DNA from 2 places in the Brevibacillus gelatini genome. Region 1 is predicted to be linked to the other one. Evidence: riboswitches for the same ligand, from Rfam matches in the RefSeq annotation. Region 1 holds a riboswitch; the other holds the start of a gene.

Evidence for each region. A riboswitch is a leader RNA that binds a small molecule or an ion and turns the genes downstream of it on or off. The one in region 1 is predicted to bind S-adenosylmethionine.
Region 2: linked by a shared signal. The riboswitch ahead of AAFJ72_RS02345 (methionine ABC transporter ATP-binding protein) and the one ahead of AAFJ72_RS13705 (homoserine dehydrogenase) in region 1 are both predicted to bind S-adenosylmethionine.

The regions. Positions count from the first base shown of each region.
Region 1 is NZ_CP154342.1:2,848,362-2,856,225, reverse strand. Features, by position in the region: gene zwf (glucose-6-phosphate dehydrogenase) at 12-1,511, shown strand; gene AAFJ72_RS13720 (Gfo/Idh/MocA family protein) at 1,562-2,614, shown strand; gene AAFJ72_RS13715 (cyclase family protein) at 2,601-3,221, shown strand; gene AAFJ72_RS13710 (DinB family protein) at 3,274-3,795, shown strand; SAM riboswitch class I at 3,889-3,996, shown strand; SAM riboswitch class I at 4,115-4,224, shown strand; gene AAFJ72_RS13705 (homoserine dehydrogenase) at 4,306-5,568, shown strand; gene AAFJ72_RS13700 (CapA family protein) at 5,580-6,734, opposite strand; gene AAFJ72_RS13695 (VOC family protein) at 6,811-7,617, shown strand; gene AAFJ72_RS13690 (CcdC family protein) at 7,713-7,864, opposite strand, start outside.
Region 2 is NZ_CP154342.1:423,780-431,643, reverse strand. Features, by position in the region: gene AAFJ72_RS02360 (peptide ABC transporter substrate-binding protein) at 1-1,327, opposite strand, end outside; gene AAFJ72_RS02355 (MetQ/NlpA family ABC transporter substrate-binding protein) at 1,515-2,354, opposite strand; gene AAFJ72_RS02350 (methionine ABC transporter permease) at 2,413-3,078, opposite strand; gene AAFJ72_RS02345 (methionine ABC transporter ATP-binding protein) at 3,079-4,092, opposite strand; SAM riboswitch class I at 4,202-4,321, opposite strand; gene AAFJ72_RS02340 (LCP family protein) at 4,482-5,486, opposite strand; gene AAFJ72_RS02335 (BrxA/BrxB family bacilliredoxin) at 5,652-6,080, opposite strand; gene rnjA (ribonuclease J1) at 6,170-7,840, opposite strand.

The DNA of each region.
Region 1 (7,864 bases):
GGAAACAGCATATGGAACCGATGAGCTTTGTCCTTTTTGGTGCTACAGGAGATTTGGCAAAACGCAAAATTTTTCCAGCTTTGTTCAATCTGTTTGTCGATAAAAAGCTGCCCGTTGCCTTTTCCATTGTCGGCGTAGGCAGAAGGGCCTGGTCTGATACAGAGTTTATCCAAAGTGTGGAGCAGTCCATCCGGGATTTTTCCCGTCGCCACGACATCGACCGGGCGCTGCTTGAGCCGTTTTTGTCGGCGTTTTCGTATGTGGCAGTCGATGTGACGGACGCTCTTGCATACGCGCCGCTGTTGGAACGGATCGAGCAACGGGAAAAAGAGCTGCATCTCCCGCAAAACCGCATGTTCTATCTGTCGGTGGCCCCCGAATATTTTGAGGTGATCGCAGCCAACATCCAGAAGAGCGGACTCGGCTCTGTGCAAGGCTGGAAGCGCCTGATTATCGAAAAGCCGTTCGGGCGTGACCTGCAATCGGCGGAAGACTTGAACCAAAAGCTGACGCAGGCTTTTGCCGAAGAAGAGATTTACCGGATCGATCATTATTTGGGCAAGGCCATGGTGCAAAATCTGGAGGCGCTGGAGTTTGCCAACCCGGTTCTGGCTGCGCTTTGGAACAATCAGCACATTGCGAACGTGCAGATTACGGCCAGCGAGACGGTCGGAGTGGAGGAAAGAGCAGGCTTTTACGAGCAGGCCGGAGCGCTTCGCGATATGGTGCAAAACCACATGCTGCAAATGCTGATGATGGTCGCCATGCACATCCCCAAGCGGATTACGGCAACCGATATTCGGGCACAAAAGCGCAAGGTGATGGAGGCAGTGCGGCCAATGGCAATCGAAGAGGTGGCGAAAAACGTCGTGCGCGCCCAGTATGGCCCAGGGCAAATCGGGCAGACGCCTGTTGTCGGCTACCGGGACGAGCCTGGCGTATCGCCTGCATCCATGACGGAAACGTATATTGCGGCACGTGTCTGGATTGACGATCCGTTCTGGAGCGGAGTGCCTTTTTACATTCGCACCGGAAAACGGCTGAAAGAAAAGGCAACCCGCATCGTCATTGAGTTCAAAAATCCTTTGGAGCAGCTTTATCGGGAGCAGCAAGAAAAGACAGCGCCCAACCTGCTCATCATCAACGTGCACCCCAATGAAGGAATCGCCTTGCAGTTGAATAGCAAGAATCCGGCCAATAGCGGAAAAATTGAGCCTGTAACGGTCAATTTCAACTCAGGCCACAAGGACGTTCCCGAGGCGTACGAGCGGCTGCTGTTTGATGCGCTGCGCGGAGATTCAACCTACTTTGCCCACTGGAACGAAGTGCGCCTGTCGTGGAAATGGGTGGAGCCGATCCTTGCCGCCTTCGAACGCAATCTCGTTCCGCTTGTGACCTATGAGGCTGGTTCACACGGACCCGAGGCCGCGTGCGAATTGCTTCGCGAAGAAGGATTTTCCTGGTGGCTGGATAATATAGAAGAACGGGAGCTGGCGCCCATGCATGGGTAAGAGGCGCCAGACTCTGTCTGACGAAGCAACAAAAAGGGGGAAAGCGATTCATGCGTTTTGGCGTAATCGGTACCAACTGGATTACAGAAGAGTTCATCCAGGCAGGTCTTGCGGTAGAGGGCTTTTCCCTGCAAGCGGTTTGCTCGCGAACGATCGAACGCGCCAAAGAATTTGCTGAAAAGTTCGCGGCTCCTTTTTTCTACACAGATCCAAAAGAGATGGCAGCGAGCGGACACATCGACGCCGTCTACATTGCCAGCCCCAATTGCTTTCATGCCGAGCAGGCCATCCTGTGCATGAGACTGGGGCTGCACGTGTTGTGCGAAAAGCCGCTCGCCTCGAATGCGGACGAAGTAAAGGCGATGATTGCGGCGGCGAAAAAGCATGATGTTCTGCTTATGGAAGCGGTCAAATCGACGCTGGTTCCGAACTTTTTTGCGATTCAGGACCATCTGCCCAAGCTGGGCAAAATCCGCCGTTTTATCGCCAGTAATTGCCAGTATTCCTCCCGCTATGATGCGTACCGCGCGGGAGAGGTGCTGCGGGCCTTTGACCCTGCCTACTCCAACGGGGCGTTGATGGATATCGGGATTTACTGCCTTTATCCTGCGATCATCCTGTTTGGCAGACCGGATCAGGTCAAGGCAGAAGGAATTGTACTGACGTCAGGGGTAGATGGCGAAGGCAGCATGTTATTGAAGTACAAAGAGATGGATGCCATTCTCAGCTTTTCCAAGATTACGACCTCCTATCAGCCGGCGGAAATCCAGGGAGAGGACGCCACGATGGTCATTGACAAAATCAATCACCTGACGCGCATCGAGATTCGCTACCGGGACGGACGGATCGAGGACGTGACCAGGCCGCAGACACCCAAAATGATGCACTATGAAATCAGGGAGTTCATCCGGCTTGCTGCCGCAGGCGCCAGAGAGTCAGCGACGAATTCACATGCCGCCTCGCTGTTGACGATGGAAGTCATGGATGAAGCGAGAAGACAGATGGGCGTCGTATTCCCGGCCGACTTGCAGCGCGAAAGCAGGCAGCTTGGGACAGAAAAAGAAGAGCAAATAAGAGAGGCGAAGCGCGATGAAAATGTATGATGTGTCTGCCCCCATATTCGAAGGGATGACGGTGTACAAAAACAAGCCGGAAAAGCAGCCGAAGATTTTGTCGGCAACAAACGGCTATGTGACCGAATCGAGGATCGACATGGATGTCCATTCCGGTACACATGTAGACGCGCCGCTGCACATGGTGAAAGACGGGGAGACTTTTGAAAGCATTTCACTGGAAAAGCTGGTGGGAAACTGCCGCGTACTCGACCTGACGCACGTAGAAGACAAGATCGGACGGGCAGAGCTGGAGGGCTGCGACATTGCGCCGGGCGATTTTGTCCTGTTCCAAACGAAAAACTCGTGGGAGGATGCTTTTTCGTTCGAATTCGTCTATTTGGCACAGGATGGTGCGGAGTATCTGGTGGAAAAAGGCGTGCGCGGCGTCGGCACAGATGCACTGGGCATCGAGCGCAGCCAGGAAGGGCATCCCACCCATAAAACGTTGTTTGGCGCAGGGGTGATTGTGATCGAGGGCTTGCGGTTGCGTGAAGTTCCTGCGGGCCAATACTTCATGGTTGCGGCCCCGTTAAAGCTGGTGGGCACAGACGCTGCACCGGCAAGAGTGCTGCTGTTTGAGGGCTGGCAAGGTTAAAAGCTGCCAGGAATAACCGCATCATTTTCCAAAAACAAAGGAGGATCAGAGCATGCCAGGGAGACCGAATCGCGAGGAATACGGGGATTATTTTGACTATTATGTCCAGTTGGTGCCGGATGGTGAGTTGGCTGCGATCCTGGCGGAGCAAAGAGCGCAAACCGTCGAGATGTTTTCCCGGCTTACGGAGGAGCAACTGGCGTATCGCTACGCGGCAGGCAAGTGGACGGTAAAAGAAGTGCTGGGACATCTCATTGATACAGAGCGGATCATGAGCTATCGGCTGCTGCGCATTGCCAGGGGAGACGAGACGCCGCTCGCCGGATTTGACGAAAATGCGTATGTCTCGCAAGCATTTTTCCAGGAGCGCGACTTGGCAAGCATCCTCGAAGAATACCAGGCGGTTCGGCAGGCGACACTCGCCCAGTTGCGGGGAGTGGCGGAGGAAGCGTGGACGCGAATGGGAAACGCGAACGGCAACAAGCTGTCTGCGCGCACATTGGCGTATGTCATCGCCGGGCATGAGGCCCACCACTGCCGCATCCTACGGGAAAGGTACGGACTGGCTAATTAGCTTGCCCTCTCATCCGAAGCGAGTAAAAACGAGAAAGAAACTTGTTGACGAATGCTTTGGAATTTCTTAGAATAGGCTCAACAGCATACGAGGTTCTTATCCAGAGAGGTGGAGGGTCTGGCCCGATGAAGCCCGGCAACCGTTGCGAACAGCGACAAGGTGCCAATTCCTGCGGGGCGTTTTCGCCTCGAAAGATAAGAAGCGGGTACATCATAGCAGTCATGGCGAACCTTCTTCTTAGCGAAGAAGGTTTTTTGATGTTTTGAACACGATTGTGCATGCTTGCAGACTGCCGAAGCAGTGCAAAAATTCATAATGATCTTTATCCAGAGAGGTGGAGGGACTGGCCCGATGAAGCCCGGCAACCGTTACACAGCGTGTGACAAGGTGCCAATTCCTGCAGGACGGAAGCGTCCTGGGAGATAAGGAGAAGGCTTTTTTGATGCCAAACCTTCTTCTTAGCAAGAAGGTTTTTTCTTTTTGGTAAAAATATGCGATGAGGTGACAGGAATGAGTGCAGGTGTAGTCAAGGTAGGGTTGTTGGGATTGGGAACAGTAGGAGGTGGCGTTATCAAGACGATTCGGTTGCAGCAGGAAAAGCTGTTCGCACGATTGGGCAAACGCATCGAGATTGTCAAAGCGTTGGTCCGCGATTCGGAAAAAGAACGGGCCGTTCAGGTAGATCCCGCCCTGCTGACCACCAATTTCGAGGATGTGCTGAAAAGTGACGTAGACATTGTCGTCGAGGTTATGGGGGGCGTCGAGCCGACGTACGACTACGTGCGTGCCTTGATCGAAAAAGGGTGCCACGTGGTAACGGCGAACAAGGAGCTGCTTGCCAAACGCGGCCCAGAGCTGGTCGAACTGGCAAACCGGCATCAGGTCCATCTGGCCTACGAAGCGAGTGTTGCAGGCGGTATCCCGATTTTGAGCGTGCTTCGACAGTTTCTGCGCACGAACGATATTCACGGAGTGCGCGGCATTCTCAACGGGACGACGAACTTCATCCTGACGAAGATGGAAGCCGAACAGCTCCCTTATCAGGAAGTGTTGAAGCAGGCGCAGGAGCTGGGGTATGCGGAAGCTGATCCGCGTTCTGACGTGGAAGGGTTCGACGCGATGTACAAACTGTACATTCTCGCGCAGCTTGTGTACGGCGAATCGCTGCCGCTTGCCAATGTCGTGCGCAAAGGAATCGCGGATTTGTCCCCCGGCCACATCCGTATCGCGAGCGAGCTTGGCTACCGAATCAAGCTGATTGCCCAGGCGCAAAAAACGGAGCAGGGAATCCGGCTCTCGGTTCAGCCGACGATGTTGCCTCTCGCCCATCCGCTGGCGCAAATCCAGGATTCCTTCAACGCTGTTCAGCTTTCGGGGAACATCGTCGGCGATCTGCTGTTTACGGGCAGAGGCGCAGGCGAGCTGCCAACCGCAAGCGCCGTCGTGGAAGATTTGGCTTATTTGTTGACGCAGCCGTTTACCCCGCATCCGGCCTGGAAGGAAAAAACGGCGGAAGCACAGCCGGCTCAAGGTGAGGACGAGCGCGTGCTGTGTTATCTCGAAGGGTCGTGTCCCGCGGCCACACCTGATCGCGTGCTGCATTTCCTGCGCGAGGCGGGCGTGACTGTGACCAAGCTGAAAGTGCAATTCGACCTGGGCGGCGTATTGCGTGCGGGGCTGATCGCAACGGGGATTCGCGAAGAGCACGAGGCAGTGCTGAAAAGCGATTTTGGTCTGGAGGTGCGCTGCTTCCCGCTGCTTGAAACAGCTTGAAATACGAAAAGCTACGTTTCTTGCCCATCCTTTGCCTGTATGCGGCCGTCCGCGTCAATCTGCACGTTTTCCGAGAGCGACTCGATTCGGCGGAGCAGCGCGGCTCCGTCCGCGGCATTCATCGGCACCGCTTGTCCCAGCTCGGCGTGAAAAGGAAGCATGGTCAGGCTGCAGACGGCGTTTTTCGTACAGCTTGCTTGAAGCACCATCGTTTCCCATGTTTTCGGCTCGGTTGATCGCGTGAAAATGAAATTGCCCAGGCTGTAGGCGATCCATTTGCCGCGATACTGTTCAAAGCCTTGCAGGACATGCGGATGGCCGCCGACGACCAGGTCTGCGCCTGCGTCGATGTATGCTTTTGCCAGCTCTTTTTGATGCTCGACGGGAAAGTCTTCCCGCTCTTTTCCCCAATGGGCGATCACGATGACGAGATCCGCTTGTGCCCTCGCCTGTTGAATGGCTTGGACGGCCATGGCGGGATCATACGTCCCTGCCAGTCCTGGCGCGTTTTTTTGCGCGAACCAGCTAACTTCCGGTATCACCCGGCTAAAGCCGAAGAGGGCGAGCCTGATCCCGTTTTTTTCCACGAACACAGGAGCGTAGGCGCGTGCGGAATCGACACCACCTCCGACGTAAGCGATCCGGTTTTGCTCCAGAGCGTCGAACGTATCGAGCAAGCCGTCTACCCCCTGGTCCATCGAGTGGTTGTTCGCCAGATTGACCGCGTCGATGCCGGCTGCTTGCATGGCGGGCGCAGCCAAAGGGGAGGACTTGTAGACGAACGCCTTGTTGTCTGCGGGCGTCCCTCTGGTCGTAAGCGGCGACTCCAGATTGGCAATCGTGTAGTCATCCTGTAAAAAAAGCTCGCGCACATGCGTGAACGGATAGTGGTAGCCTTTTTCCAGCAAAACCTTTTCCACATTTCCGGCCATCATCACGTCGCCGACAAAGGTGAGCCGGACAGTCTGCTCCTGTACAGCGGCGTGAGTCGGCGCGGGATTGGTTTCAGGGGCTTTGTGCTTGTCGAGTGTCGTGAAGCTGAAATAAGCTCCTGCCCCGACGCAGGCGAGCAAGCTGAAAAGAAGCGTGTTTTTCCATGCCCTGCGCCGCATGGATCGTCTCTGCATTTGCCGGGATCGCGTCCGGCTGTAATTCGTCTCGATCATGGTTCTCCTTTCTTCGTTGATGAAAAGATGGTGAATTTTGCTATGATAAAGCTAATACGAAAAGAGGCGAAAAAAGATGCAATTGTTCTTTGACCATCTGGTTCATTTTGTCCATCGGCAGCCCGAAGAAGCAGCGCGGCTGTTCCGCGAGGTGGGATTTCACGTTGTACCTGGCGGCAGGCACACCCGTTGGGGGACATGGAACAGTCTCAGCTATTTCGGCTTGTCCTATGTGGAGTTTTTGGCTGTCGAGGATGCCGTTGTTGCCGGGCAATCCGACAATCCGCTCATTGTGCAGCTGGTAGCCGAGCACGGTCTTGGCGAAGGGCTTGGGCAAATCGCCTTGCGCACCAGCGAAATGGATCGGTGGGCAGAGCGATTTCGGGCGCTTGGACTTACGCTCATCGGGCCGGTAGACGGGAGCCGCACAAGAGACGACGGAAAAACATTGCGCTGGCGCATGCTGTTTGCCGAAGATCCGCAGACTGCCCGAAACATGCCGTTTTTGATAGAGTGGCAAGAATCAGACGATGAGCGGCAGGCAGATTTGACACAGCGAGGGATCATTGCTCCCCATGCAAACGGCGCCACCGAGCTTCTGGCAGTCGGTTACGCCGTCGCGGACCTGGGCGCGGCGACGGCGGACTGGACGCGGTGGTTCGGGTGGCAGGCCGCAGAAGCGTTCACCGATGAGCGGCTGGGCGCGCGCTGTGTGACGTTTGCGCTGCCGGGTGGAAGCATCGTCCTGTGTGAACCGACGCAGGCTGGAGTAGCGCAGCAGGCGCTCACGTCTCGCGGGGAACGTCCCTTTTTTGCGAAAATGGGGGCGGCAAAGGCGCAGCCGTTTTCGTACGACATATGCGGCGGGATGTATCTGGTTTGATTGTCCCCTGGCGGACGACTCTCCGCAAAAAAAGCAACCGATTTCCTTCAAGCACAGGAGGAAACCAGTTGCTTTTTCGTTTTTCCCAGACATCATTACGTGCCAAACGTCTTTTTCGCCAATTGCTTGTACATGTACAGCATCGCGATACGCCAAGGAACAAGCATGCCAAAAGCAAGCAAGAAAAAAAGTCCGCCCGTCTGAATCGGGGTAAAGCTGTCGTTTATCACCAGTTTGATAATCAACC
Region 2 (7,864 bases), 2.1 Mb from region 1:
CAATCTCGTAGTTCAGTTCATGCAAGTCTTGCAAATGCACCTTGAATTCTTTATTCATCAGCTTCACGTCGATGCCCAGGTTGCGCTTCCACTGATCCTGCATCGCTTCGGCGATTTTTTTGTGGCGGTCTGTCGTGTTATACGACAAGGTGATGGTCGGAAGCTGGCTCAGCCCCAGTTCCTGCATGCCTTCTGCCAGCAGCTTTTTCGCTGTCTCCACGTCGTTGTCGCGGAAGTAGCCCTCCGGCTTGATCGCCATAGATTGCGGCAGCATTCCCATCGTAGGCACCTGGCCGACCTGTGTGATGTTGTCCACGATGCTTTGTCGATCAATCGCATAAGCAAGTGCCTTGCGAATTTTTTCGTTTTTCAGCACTCCTTTGGTGGTGTTGATTTTGTACCAGTACATGGTCGCCTTTGGATGAACGACGAGTTTTCCGGATTCTTTCAGTGCCGGAATCGCATCGGTTGGCAGGCCGCCAAGCGGTTGCCCCGCCCAGTCGAGCTCGCCGTTTTCAAACATGGACAGCGCTGTATTATCATCCTCAATCATCACAAACTCGATCCGGTCCAGCTTGACTGCGTCTTTGTCCCAATAGTTTTCGTTCTTCTCAAAAACGATCTTGCTCTTGTGCTCCCAGGCTGTCATCTTGAATGGCCCGTTGCCCACGTGAGTTGCTGCCTCATGCGCCCAGTTCGGATTTGCCTCTACGACCTTTTTGTCTACAGGATAATACGTGTAAAATGCGGTCAGTTCCAGGAAGAACGGTGTCGGGTTTTCCAACGTGACTTCCAGTGTTTTGTCATCCAGAGCTTTTACACCCAGCTCCTCAGGGTTCGCCTGGCCTGCGTGTACTTTTTCTGCGTTTTTGATGTAGTAGAGCTGATACGCGTATTCAGCTCCAAACTTTGGATCCAGGACGCGTTTCCAGGCGTATTCAAAGTCGTGCGCCGTCACCGGGTCGCCGTTGCTCCACTTGGAGTCGCGAATGGTAAACGTATATACGCGCTTGTCTTCGGAAATTTTCACATCGGACGCAACCGAGTTCATCGGCTTCGCGTCTTTGTCCAGCCTCGTCAAGCCGTCAAAAGCCGCACGGACGATCGCCCCTGAGGTAGCATCCTTGGCCAGTCCAGGGTCTGCTGTCGAAGGCTCGCTGGTCAGATTCGCCCGGAACACTTGCGGCTTGTTGCTGGCAGTCGCAGGTGCTGCTTCTCCCGCCTGCTGTTTTGCAGGTTCATCCGAAGGCGTGCTTCCTCCACAGCCTGCCAAAATATTTCCTGCGGCCAATGACATGGCAATAAAAAGTTTAACATTTCTCTTCATCGGAATTTCCCCCTGATAAATTTTTTTCTATCGCAACCACAATATACGACAAGAAAAAATGTTTGAAAATGGGGTGTAGTTAGTTTTAATCAAATTTTATGAATATTTAATCTTTGATAAACAAAAATAAACCCAACCAGCCACTCGGGCTCATTGGGTCTATTTGTTGAACCATGCATCACTTTTTTTAGAACGCTGGAACGATGGAACCTTTGTATTCATCCTCGATGAATTTTTTCACTTCAGGAGAGTTCAGTTCTTTCGCCAGCTTTTGGATCGCTTCGGAATCTTTGTTGTCAGGACGAGCTACCAGGTAGTTCGCATATGGAGATTCTTTGTCTTCGATGAACAGAGCGTCTTTCGTTGGCACGAGCTTCGCTTCGAGCGCGTAGTTGGTGTTAATCAGCGCCAGGTCTACTTCTTCCAGAACGCGTGGCAGCATTGCTGCTTCAACCTCTTTGAATTGCAGGTTTTTCTTGTTTTCTACAATGTCTTTTACTGTTCCGCTGATGCCAGCGCCTTCTTTGAGCTTGATAACGCCGTTTTTCTCCAGGAGAGCGAGGGCGCGGCCGCTGTTGGTCGGGTCGTTTGGCAGCGCGATTGTAGCGCCATCCGCCAGTTCGTCAACGGATTTCACCTTTTTGCTGTAAGCGCCAAACGGCTCGATGTGTACAGCCACTACAGGTTGCAGATCCATGTTTTGTCCTTTATTGAAGTCTTCCAGGTAAGGTTTGTGTTGGAAAAAGTTTGCATCCAGTTGTTTTTCGTTGAGCTGTACGTTTGGTTGTACGTAATCGGTGAACTCTTGTACTTCCAGGTTTACGCCTTGTTCTTTCAGTTTTGGTGCAATGTGCTTCAGGATTGCTGCGTGTGGAACCGGAGAAGCGCCTACTTTCAGTGTTACTTCTTGTTGTCCGCCTTGAGCGCCGCCTTCAGCTGGAGCCGGAGCTGTTTCGGATTTGCTTCCGCACGCTGCCAGAGAAAATGCCAATACAGTAGAAAGTACAGATACAACCAGCTTTTTCATAAATGATTTCCCCCTACTTCTTTTGATTTTTGTCCTTGCAACTTCTATGGGAAAGACCTTACTTGCGGCTGAAGCGCAATACGAGGCGATCACCCAGCGACTGTAAGATCTGAACCAACACGAGCAAAATGACGACAGTGACAATCATGACATCCGTCTGGAAGCGTTGATAGCCGTAACGGATGGCCAAATCCCCCAGACCGCCGCCGCCGATCACCCCGGACATGGCGGTATAGGACACGAGGGCAACGGTTGTGATCGTAATTCCGGCAACCAGTCCCGGACGAGACTCTGGCAACAGGACGTTCCAGATGATTTGCCAATTGGACGCTCCCATTGACTGAGCCGCTTCAATGACCCCGCGATCTACCTCGCGCAGAGAGGTTTCCACCAGCCGCGCAAAGAATGGAGCAGCACCGATCACGAGCGGCGGAATCGATCCGAGTACGCCGAGCGAAGTTCCCACAATCAGCTTCGTAACCGGAATCAGCAAGATCATCAGGATGATGAACGGTACGGAACGCAGCACGTTGACGATGAATGAGGCAACCGTGTAAAATGCCTTGTTTTGCAGCAACTGTCCACGCGAAGTAAGGAATAGGATGATTCCCAGCGGCAAGCCGATCAAAATCGTAAACAGCGTGGAGAAGCCAAGCATCGTCAGTGTATCTAGTGTACCCTCCGCAATCTCCGACCAATCCACATTTTCCATTGTCCAGTCCATCTATATCACCTCTACTTCCAAGCCACGCTGACGCAACGTCTCGATGGTTTTTTCGTTTTGGCGAACATCGCCTTCCAGTTCGACGACCAGTTGGCCGTACGGCGTATCCTTCATGCGAGAAATCGTTCCCTGCAAAATACTGAACACAGTGCCTGTCTCCTGCATCGTCTGGAACAAAATCGGCTGGTACGTCTTTTCGCCCAGGAAAGTGACACGTGCAATCGTGCGGTTCCCCGCTGCTTTTTCGTGCGCAACTGCTTCGCGCAGCTCGGTGGAATCGGCCACTTGCTCGACAAATTCCTGTGTCGTCGGATGCTGCGGCTTGAGAAACACATCCAGCACCTTGCCCGACTCGACGATTTTTCCGCCATCGATCACGCCTACGCGGTCGCAAATCGAGCGGATCACGTGCATCTCGTGCGTAATCAGCACGATGGTCAATCCCAGCTTGCGGTTGATGTCCAAAAGCAGGGCCAGAATCGAGTTGGTCGTCTGCGGATCGAGCGCGGAAGTCGCTTCGTCGCACAGCAGCACTTTCGGATCGTTCGCCAACGCCCGCGCGATGCCGACGCGCTGCTTCTGACCGCCGGACAGTTGCGACGGGTATTTGTCCCGATGCGCTTCCAGCCCTACCAGCTTGAGCAAGTCGTCCACCTTTTTCTGAATCTCCGCCTTGGGACGCTTGGCCAGCTTGAGCGGAAACGCGACATTTTCGCCAACGGTCGCCGAGGACAGCAGGTTAAAATGCTGGAAAATCATCCCGATCTCCCGACGTTTTTCCTGCAGCTTGGCGTCGTCGAGCTTGGTCAAATCCACCCCGTCGACGATGACCTGTCCCGACGTGGGACGTTCCAGCAGGTTGATGCAGCGGATCAGGGTACTTTTCCCTGCGCCGGAATGGCCGATAATCCCGTAAATTTCTCCTTTCTCAATGGAAAGGTCAATTCCGAGCAATGCAGGAATCGTCTTGCCCTGCACCTGATAGCTTTTATGCAAATTTTGTAATTGAATCAACGCATCCACCTCCTGGCAAATCTGTATACATCCCTTGTGAAAAATAGAAAACCCCTTTTTTCACAAACGAAAAAGGGGCTGCAACGCATGTATACGTTCGCATCCACCCTTCTCATCTATCAAGATCCAACCAATCTTGTAGGAATTGGCACCGCGACGTCCATTTTCCAAAAAATGAACCGGTTGCCGGGCTTCATAGGGCCTGTCCCTCCGCCTCTCTTGATAAGAAAGATTTCTACGTATATGATGTTCGGTTTTTCAATTTTGATGATACAAACCGGATTATATCCCTTTTGAAAATATCCCGTCAATAGCAATCACAGGAAAAACTTTTTTGATCTACTTTTTGTAAAACATCTGCCCGAAACCACATCAAAAAAACAGCACACTCAATCTGGCGTGCTGTTTTCGTTGCTTTCTGTCGTGCCATTCGTTTGCGAAACCGACGCTTCTGTCGGCGGCTGCAATTTTTCCTGAATGAAGGACTGAACCTGATCGACATCGGGAATGAGTACCGCGCCTGCCCGATGGGATTCACGAAACATTCCCATTGGCGGCAGTTGGTAGTTGCCTGGCTCCACGGTGTTCAGTTTCAGCCCAAGCGCAGACAGTTTCAGCATATCCATGGAACTGATGTTTGTCTGGATATACGGCGTCACTTCTTTGAGGATCGACGGCAACTGCATCAGTGTCGCGCCGCTCTTCATCTGGCTAACTACAGCCGTCAGCAGCTTGCGCTGGCGCTCTGTACGCGTGTAGTCGGATGTTGCGTCATGACGGAAACGTACGTATTGCAGAGCCTTGTCTCCATCCAGTTGCTGCAGGCCCTTTTTCAAATTAATATCGTAGACGCCTTTATCTGTCGGGTCATGGTAATACATATTTTTTTCCACATCAATCTCGACGCCGCCAACGGAGTCGATCAATGCCTTGAAGCCTTCAAAATCTGTGATGACGTAGCGGTCCACAGGCAGTCCTGTAAACTGGCTGACGGTCTTCATCGCCAGCTCCGGTCCTCCGTCCACAATCGCGGAGTTGATGCGCGAGCTGCCGTGCCCCGGAATGTCCACGTACGTATCTCGCAAAATGGAAAATACATCGTAACGCTTGAAGACGGGGTCGATGCTGACCAGCATCATCGAGTCCGAACGGGGAAGCCCGTTGTTTTTCATTCCCCTGCGGTCCACCCCCATCAAGAGGATGTTCACCCGCTCTTCGCCGTCCCATTCGGGAATCTCGGCCGCTTTCGTCGAGGCCCCTCCATCAAGGGCAGGCGTAATGACATTGGGCTCTTGAATATCTTGAGCAAATTGATAAAAAGAGTATCCGTAGTAACCTGCTGTCGCGGCAACCACGACGAGCATCAGGAGCAACACCCGTTTCCACATTCGCATAAAAAATGACTCCACCTTTTGTTCTCGGTATCACATGGGCACATCCCACCACTTGTTTAGTATACTCGAATCTTTCCGTTATGGAGCAGCCTTTATTTGGTGGATCTTGCTGAAAATATAAAACAAGACGCCCGTTCCCGAGCGTCTCGTCATGGTCGTTTTTGCTTATTTGTACGTGTCGTAAGCGGTAGTCAACAGGTTTGCGATCGTTTGCAGATCATTGTTCTCGATCTGATGGCGCTCGATCATCGTCATGATTTTGCCGTCCTTCATGATCGCAAAAGACGGGGACGATGGCGCGTAGCCTTCGAAATACTCGCGTGCTTTTGCTGTTGCTTCCTTGTCTTGACCTGCAAATACGGTGTAGAGGTTGTCTGGCTTGGAAGGATGGTTCAAGGAATGAACCACTGCCGGCCGAGCCAATCCTGCCGCGCAGCCACAAACAGAGTTTACGACGACCAAAGTCAGACCTTTTGCATTTGGCAGCGTCTGCTCAACCTCTTCTGCTGTGCGCAGTTCTACAAATCCGTTGCGAGTCAGCTCGTCGCGCATCGGCTGAATGACCTGGCTCATATATGCTTCATAAGACATCATGGGGCAACCTCTCCTTTTGTATCACGTTTCCATATACGTATTATTATAACCCGATCAAGTGTCCGGGAGAACGAAGAAGTGCTCCCATCCTACACTTCCATCAAAATGGTGAGAATCATCGGATTGCGGCCGGTCTTTTCATAAATAAACGGCTTGATGACTTCGTTGATCTGGGACTTCAACTCCGACCATTCCTTGATCTTCTTGTCCAACGCTTCCTGGAGTCGCTGGCGAACAAGCAGCGTCGCTTCCTGGATGAGCGATTCCGAACCGCGCACATATACAAAGCCGCGGCTGACGATGTCTGGTCCGGTGAGAATCTTGAAGTTTTTCATGTCGAGACTGACGACGACGACCATCAGGCCATCCTCTGCCAGATGCTTGCGGTCGCGCAGGACGATGTTGCCTACGTCGCCGATGCCGCTGCCGTCGATCAGCACGATGCCGGCGTGAACCTTGCTGAGCCATGCCTTTTCGCGGTTGCAGTTCAGCACCTCGCCGTTGTCCATGATGAAAATGTTGCTCTCGTCAATGCCTACCTGCTGCGCCAGTTTCGCGTGCGTCTTCAGCATCCGGTACTCCCCGTGAATCGGGATAAAGTACTTGGGACGAATAAAGCTGAGCATGAGCTTCAACTCTTCGCTGCTGCCGTGACCGGACGCGTGAATGTCAAACACGTGACTGAGCACGACGTTCGCACCTGCGCGGTACAGCTTGTCGATCGTCCGGCTTACATTAATCGTGTTGCCCGGAATCGGGGAAGCCGAAATGATGACGGTGTCCTCTGGATAGATCGACACGTTGCGGTGCGATCCGGAAGCGATTCGGGTCAGTGCCGCCATCGGCTCGCCCTGGCTACCCGTGCAAATAATCAGCACCTGGTTGTCGGCGTAGTTGTCAATGTGCTTGATGTCAATCAGCATGCCCTCCGGCATCTGAATGTAACCCAGTTCTTGTCCAATCATGAACACTTTTTCCATACTGCGGCCGATCACCGCTACTTTGCGATTGCACTGCTCGGCAGCGTCTACCACCTGCTGCAGACGATGCACATTGGACGCGAATGTCGCCAGGATGATCCGGCCGCGCGCTTTGCGCACCACGTCGAGAATCCCTTCGCCAACGGTGCGCTCCGACATGGTGAAGCCGTAGCGCTCACTGTTCGTACTGTCCGAGAGCAGCGCCAAAACGTCACCGCTCGCCCCGATTCTGGCAATCTTGCCGTACTCGGTCGTCTGTCCGACTGGCGTCATGTCGAATTTGAAGTCACCTGTATGGATGACCATTCCTTCCGGTGTATGAATCACAACCCCGAGCGAATCCGGGATACTGTGATTGGTGCGGAAAAAGGTCGCCTTCAAGCGGTTGAACGGAATTTCCGTATCTTCCGAGATCGGAATCATCTTCACGTCGTTTTGCATGCGATGCTCTTCCAGCTTCGCCTTGACCAAGCCCAGGGTCAGACGGCCGCCGTAGATCGGCACATTGATTTGTTTGAAAATATAAGGAATCGCTCCAATGTGATCCTCATGTCCGTGCGTTAACAAAAGTGCTTTAATCTTGTGCTGGTTGTCCACCAAATAGGAAATATCGGGGATGACCAGATCGATACCGAACATTTCATTCTCGGGGAACTTCACCCCGCAGTCAATGATGATAATTTCGTCCTCATACTCGACGCAATACATGTTTTTTCCGATCTCGCCGAGTCCGCCCATCGCGAATATCTTAACGTCGCTCAAACTCTTTCCTCCTAACATCATCGTGCATGATTTTGGAAACCC